Regions from separate parts of the Halomonas mongoliensis genome, predicted to be linked through region 1. Evidence: predicted binding sites of a transcription regulator. Region 1 holds the regulator's gene; each other region holds the start of a gene.
The links. Region 1 encodes FNR, which switches genes on or off when oxygen is low (the NO sensors DNR and NnrR bind a similar motif). Its sites were predicted from a motif close to TTGATNTANATCAA; they were not measured.

Region 1 (2,262 bases):
GAACTTCTCCCTGGTGGCGGTCAACCTCGACCAGAAGCAGCCCGGCTTCCCCGAGCAGGTGCTGCCCGACTACCTCGAGTCGCTCGGCGTCGAGTACCACATCCTGGAGCGCGATACCTACTCGGTGGTCAAGGAGAAGACCCCGGAGGGCAAGACCACCTGTGCGCTCTGTTCGCGGCTGCGCCGCGGCTCCCTCTACGGTTTCGCCGAGGAGATCGGCGCCACCAAGATTGCCCTGGGCCACCACCGGGAGGATATCCTCGAGACGCTGTTCCTCAACCTCTTCTTCGGCGGCAGCCTCAAGGCGATGCCGCCCAAGCTGCTCTCCGATGACGGCAATAACATCGTGATCCGCCCCCTGGCCTACTGCCGTGAGGCGGATATCGCCGAGTATGCGCGGCTGATGGAGTTCCCGATCATTCCCTGCAACCTGTGCGGCTCCCAGCCCAACCTGCAGCGCCAGGTGGTCAAGGAGATGCTGGCCGAGTGGGAGAGGAAACACCCCGGGCGCCTGGAGAGCATGTTCAAGGCGGTCACCAATGTGGCACCGTCCCAGCTGGCCGACCGCGAGCTGTTCGACTTCGTCGGGCTCGAGGAGGCGCAGGCGCGGCGGCAGGCCAGCCGCATCGAACTGCTGAACGAGTAGCCCTGACGCCGGCGCCAGGGCTCGGGAACTCATGACTCGAAAACCAGAACCCCCCATCGGGCACTCGCCCGATGGGGGGTTCTGCGTGAGGGGTTAAGGCCAGGCGGCCCGGGGCTACTTGGCCCCTTCCTCCTCGGCGACCTGGATCAGGGAGTCGAGGTCGAGGATATGCACCTCGCGGCCCGAGACCTCCACCAGGCCCTGGCTCTGGAAGCGGCCCAGGATGCGGCTGACCGTCTCCACGGCCAGGCCCAGGTAGTTGCCGATATCGGCCCGGGACATGGAGAGGCGGAAGCTGTAGGGCGAGTAGCCGCGCCGCCGGAAGCGGTCGGAGAGGCTGGTGAAGAAGCTGGCCAGGCGCTGGTCGGCGGTCTTGCGCGACAGCAGCCGCATCATGCGGCGGTCATCGCGCAGCTCCTTGCTCATGCTGCGGTAGAGCTGGCCGCGCAGCTCCGGCAGCGACTCCGACAGCTGATCCAGGCGGTCGAAGGGGATCTCGCAGACGGTGGTGGTCTCCAGCGCCACCGCGGTGCCCGGGTAGCGCTCCTCGTCGATGCCGTCGAGCCCAACCAGCTCGCTGGGCAGGTAGAAGTTGGTGAGCTGGTCCTCGCCGCTCCCCTCGGTGGTCACCTGCTTGAGGCTGCCGGAGCGCACCGCAAAGACGCTGGTGAAGGGGTTGTCCTGACGGAACAGGGTCTCGCCCTTCTTGAGCGGTGCCCGGCGGCGGATGATGGCGTCGAACTGGTCCATGTCCTGCACCTCGAGGGCCAGAGGCAGGCAGAGCGAACTCAGGCTGCAGGTCTGGCAGCGAGTTTCGTGCAGGACAGAGCGCCGCCGTCCGGTCAGACTGTCAGGCATGGCCGCCTTCTCCTTGATCGTGATCATGGAAGGCATTATGGAGGATAAAGCAGGCGGGGCAAACCACCTCCAAGGAGGTAGCCCCCGGCGGCCGACTCAGGGCGTCGGGTCGGCGCCGGGGTCGAAGGCGGCCAGCAGGCGGGTCAGCCCCCATGCGCCGTCCGGCGTCAGGCGCAGCCGCTCGCCCTGGCGCTCGAGGAGCCCCGCCTCGCAGAAGGGGGCCAGACGCTGCAGATCGTCGGCGAGGAGGACGCCGGCATTGCAGCCATACTCCCTGGAAAGGGCGGTGAGATCCAGCTCCCGGCGGCAGGCCAGCGCCTCCATGGCGGCGGCGCGCAGCCGCTGTTCGGGGCCTGGGCGAAGGCCGCCGGCCACGGGCAGCCGGCTGGCATCCAGGGCGGCCTCGTACTCCTCCAGCTGCCGGGCGTTGCGGGTCAGGGTGGCGCCGACCCGGCTGATGGCGGCAACCCCCAGGCCCAGCTGGTCGCCTGGCGGGTGGGAGGTATAGCCCTGCAGGTCCCGGGCCAGCCGGCCTTCGCTCAGGGCCAGGGCCAGGCTGTCATCGCGGCGGGCAAAGTGACCGAGTCCGATATGCACATAGCCGGCCGCCTGGAGGCGGCCCCGAGCTTCGCCAAGGATCGCCAGGCGCGTCGCCGCGTCGGGCAGCTCCTCGACGCGGATCTCCTGCTGGGGGCGATAGCGCTGGGGCAGGTGCGCATAGCGGTGCAGGGTGATGCGCGCCGGGGCCATGGCGATCA
Region 2 (2,262 bases), 280 kb from region 1:
GCGGCGAACCCCAGCACCGAGCTGTTCTGCACGATGCGCCCGTGCCCCTGGGCGCGCATCATCGGCAGCACCCGAGCGGTGAGCTCGTGGGTGCCGAGCAGGTTGGTCTCGAGCTGCTGCCTCAGCGTCTCCCGGGAGAGATCCTCCACCGCCCCGGGCTGGCCGTAGGCGCCGTTGTTGAAGAGCGCGGTCAGCCGCCCATCGGTGCGTTCCGCGACCTCGGCCACCGCCGCCTCGATGGAGGCGCTGCTGTCCAGGTCCAGCGCCAGGGCCTCCAGGCCCTCTTCCTTCAGCCGGGCCACGTCTGCCTCCTTTCTGGCGGTGGCAAAGACCCGCCAGCCTCGCGCCGCCATGGCGTGGGCCGCGGCGTGGCCGATCCCGCTGGAGCAGCCGGTGATCAGCAGGCTACGCGTCGCACCTGGGCGTACATCCGTCATTCGTCTCTCCTGGTGATCTTGGCAACTCTGTGTCTTGGCGTTGGAGGGCGGGCGTTACGGGCCGCCCTGCAGCATCTCCCGCGTCGCCTCCATCACCCGGCCATCCACGGTGCGCTGGACCTTGTCCTCGATCTCGCCGAGCAGCGCCTCCACCTTGGGGCCCTCGTTGGCCACCGCCACGAAGGTCCATTCGCTCGCCTCCAGCCGGTCGTGTTCGCCGCTCTCGCAGACCGCCACCGCCGGGTTGCGCCCGAAGCGCTCGTGCAGGCCGCCCATGCGCTGGCGCTTCTCCTTCAGCGACCGGCAGCCGGGCAGCGAGATATGCAGCGTGAGAATCCCCATATGCATCCTGACCCCTCCTTCGCTCTTTTCCTGACCTGGATCATTTCCCCGTCTCGCCCGGGTGTCTACCCTTCTCTGGCACAACATATGGTGCCTGATAGAAGAAAAAGCACCATATATGGTTAATCGGCCAGTGAGGGAACACCCATGCAACGCCAGCCGACCGGCGCCGTCAACGTCGCCTCGACGGTCAACGAATACCTGCAGCGCGCCGACTGGCGCGTCAACGCCAACGCCAACCAGGGCTACTCCCTGGGCGGGCTGATCCTCAACGCCTCGGGCAAGCTGATCGCCAACTACTGGCTGGATGAAGTCTATCCCGCCGCGGTAGGCGAGGCCCACCGGGAGGGCGATCTGCATATCCACGACCTGGACATGCTGAGCGGCTACTGCGCTGGCTGGTCGCTGCGCCAGCTGCTGATCGAGGGCTTCAACGGCGTGCCGGGCCGGGCGGAGAGCGCGCCGCCCCGGCACCTCACCAGTGCCCTGGGGCAGATGGTCAACTTCCTCGGCACCCTGCAGAACGAGTGGGCCGGCGCCCAGGCGTTCAGCTCCTTCGATACCTACCTGGCCCCCTTCGTGCGCCGCGACGCCCTCGACTACCCGGCGGTGAAGCAGGCGGTGCAGGAGTTCATCTACAACCTCAACGTGCCGTCGCGCTGGGGCAGCCAGACCCCCTTCACCAACCTCACCTTCGACTGGACCTGCCCGGCGGACCTGCGCGACCAGGTGCCGATCATCGGCGGCGCGGAGCAGCCCTTCACCTACGGCGAGCTGCAGGCCGAGATGGACCTGCTCAACCGCGCCTACCTGGAGGTGATGGAGGAGGGCGACTGCCAGGGGCGGGTGTTCACCTTCCCTATCCCCACCTACAACATCACCCCGGACTTCCCCTGGGAGAGCGACAACGCCGAGCGGCTCTTCGCGCTCACCGCCAAGTACGGGCTGCCCTACTTCCAGAACTTCCTCAACTCGGACCTGGAGCCGCACATGGTGCGCTCCATGTGCTGCCGGCTGCAGCTCGATCTCAGCGAGCTGCTCAAGCGCGGCAACGGCCTGTTCGGCAGCGCCGAGCAGACCGGCTCGCTGGGCGTGGTGACCATCAACTGCGCGCGCCTGGGCTACCGCTTCGCCGGCGACCGCACGGGGCTCTTCCAGGAGCTGGACCGGCTGCTCGCGCTCGGCCGCGACAGCCTGGAGATCAAGCGCGGCTGCATCCAGCAATGGATGGATGACGGCCTCTACCCCTACAGCCGCCGCTACCTGGGCACCCTGCGCAACCACTTCTCCACCCTGGGGGTGAACGGCCTCAACGAGATGGTGCGCAACTTCTTCGAGGACCGCTTCGATATCGCCAACCCCGAGGGGCAGCAGCTGGCCATCGAGCTGCTGGAGCAGATGCGCGAGCGGATGCGCGAGTTCCAGGCGGCCACCGGTCACCTCTACAACCTGGAGGCGACCCCGGCGGAGGGCACCACCTACC
Region 3 (2,262 bases), 1.4 Mb from region 1:
TCGACGGTGCGGCGGCCACCTCGGCGCGGCTGGGGCTGTCGCCCCTGCTGATCGGCATGCTGGTGATCGGCTTTGGCACCTCGGCACCGGAGCTGGTGGTGTCGGCCCTGGCAGCGGGGCAGGGCAACCCCGCCCTGGCGCTGGGCAACGCCTACGGCTCCAATATCGCCAATATCGGCCTGATCCTTGGCCTGGTGGCGCTGATCTCGCCCCTGACGGTGCACTCCACGGTGGTGCGTCGGGAGTTGCCGATACTGGGCGGAGCGACCCTGCTCTCGGCGCTGCTGATGTGGGGAGGCCTGATCGGGCGACTGGAAGGGGCGCTGCTGCTGGTGCTGCTGGCGCTCTTCATCGGCACCAGCGTCTGGCGTGCCCGCCGTGACGGCGCCGATGCGCTGGGCACCGACACCGAGGAGAGTCTGGCGGTTTACCCCCTGTCGCTCAGGGCGGGCCTCGCCTGGACGGCGGTGGGGCTGGTGCTGCTGGTGGTGAGCTCGAGACTCCTGGTGTGGGGCGCCGTCGCCATCGCCCAGGGGCTCGGCGTCAGCGACCTGGTGATCGGCCTCACGGTGGTGGCAGTGGGGACCTCCCTGCCCGAACTCGCCTCCTCCATCAGCGCCCTGCGCCGTCGCGAGCACGACCTGGTACTGGGCAACGTGGTGGGCTCCAACCTCTTCAATACCCTAGGGGTGGTGGGGCTCGCTGCGGTGATTCACCCCATCCAGGTGGGCGCCGAGGTGCTGCTGCGCGACTGGAGCCTGATGGCCGCCATGACCCTGCTGCTGGCGCTCTTCGCCATGGGTTGGCGGGGCCGGCCGGGACGTATCAATCGCCTGGAAGGGGCGGTGCTGCTGGCGATGTTCATGGCCTATACCGCCTGGCTGGTGCGCCTGGTGCTGACCGCCGCCGCCTGAGGCGGCCTGCGACAATGAGACACGCTGATTTGGATCAACTTTTCGAGATCATGGCAGTCCTTAATAGTAAGCTAACGCTCAAGGTTGAATAAGCTTAGCAGTGCTGGTTCTATATGCGCTTCAAGCGCGGTGCCCAGGGCAGGGCCCCCAGGCTGCTAGTCTTACCTTGTCCCTGGTGTCCAGGTGGAATGCGTCACGGTGCGGCTTCGGCGGCGCCAGAGGTACAAGCAAGCACCCCAAGGTGCCTTCGCATCCCTTGAGACGACTCTGAGTCCATCGCTGTCATGAGGCTTGCGACATGGAACTGGATCCTCTCCTGCTATCACGATTGCAGTTTGCCTTCGTGGTCTCCTTCCACGCCATCTTTCCGGTGTTCACCATCGGGCTGGCATCCTACATAGCGCTACTCAACGGTCTTTTCTACAAGACCCAGAATCCCGCCTGGGACCGTCTGGCCCTGTTCTGGACCAAGATCTTCGCCGTGGTCTTCGGCATGGGGGTCGTGTCGGGCATCGTGATGTCCTTCCAGTTCGGGACCAACTGGAGCAACTTCTCCCAGGCCACAGCCAACTTCCTGGGCCCGGTGCTCAGCTACGAAGTGCTCACCGCCTTCTTCCTGGAAGCGGCCTTCCTCGGCGTGCTGCTGTTCGGTCGCGGCAAGGTGCCTCAGGGGGTGCATCTGTTCGCCGCCATCATGGTGGCCACCGGCACCTTCATCTCGTCATTCTGGATCCTCTCGGCCAACAGCTGGATGCAGACCCCGGCCGGTGTGGAGCTGGTAAACGGTAGCTTCATGATCACCTCCTGGTTCGAGGCGATCTTCAATCCCTCCTTCTGGTACCGCTTTACCCATATGGGCATGGCCTCCTTCCTGACCGGTGGCTTCGTGGTGGCCGGCGTCAGCGCCTGGTTCCTGCTGCGCGGCCGTGACGTGGAGGCCAACCGCAAGGCGCTCTCCATGTGTCTCTGGCTGCTGCTGGTACTCGCCCCGGCCCAGGCGGTGGTGGGTGACTTCCACGGTCTCAACACCCTGGAGCACCAGCCTACCAAGGTGGCGGCCATGGAGGGCAACTGGGAGACGCGCAGCCATGTGCCGCTGCTGCTCTTCGCGATTCCCGACCAGGAGGCCCAGACCAACCGCTTCGAGATCGGTATCCCGAGCCTCGCCAGCATCATTCTCAAGCATGATCCGGCAGGGGTCGTGCCGGGTATCAGCGAGGTGCCGCGCGATGAGCAGCCCCCGGTATGGATCGTTTTCTGGTCCTTCCGGGTCATGGTGGGCCTTGGCTTCCTGATGATCGGCGTGGCCATCGCCGGTGCCGTCCTGCGCAAGCGCGGTACCCTCTAT

Region 2: the regulator FNR is predicted to act here: its motif matches at 810-823, upstream of ACRYRV_RS03810 (ribonucleoside triphosphate reductase).
Region 3: the regulator FNR is predicted to act here: its motif matches at 939-952, upstream of ACRYRV_RS15640 (cytochrome ubiquinol oxidase subunit I).

Annotation. Positions count from the first base shown of each region.
Region 1 is NZ_CP199288.1:1,107,108-1,109,369, reverse strand. Features, by position in the region: gene ttcA (tRNA 2-thiocytidine(32) synthetase TtcA) at 1-646, shown strand, start outside; gene fnr (fumarate/nitrate reduction transcriptional regulator Fnr) at 761-1,504, opposite strand; gene hemN (oxygen-independent coproporphyrinogen III oxidase) at 1,601-2,262, opposite strand, start outside.
Region 2 is NZ_CP199288.1:828,682-830,943, reverse strand. Features, by position in the region: gene ACRYRV_RS03820 (SDR family oxidoreductase) at 1-437, opposite strand, end outside; gene ACRYRV_RS03815 (DUF503 domain-containing protein) at 492-785, opposite strand; gene ACRYRV_RS03810 (ribonucleoside triphosphate reductase) at 927-2,262, shown strand, end outside.
Region 3 is NZ_CP199288.1:3,336,276-3,338,537, forward strand. Features, by position in the region: gene ACRYRV_RS15635 (calcium/sodium antiporter) at 1-914, shown strand, start outside; gene ACRYRV_RS15640 (cytochrome ubiquinol oxidase subunit I) at 1,213-2,262, shown strand, end outside.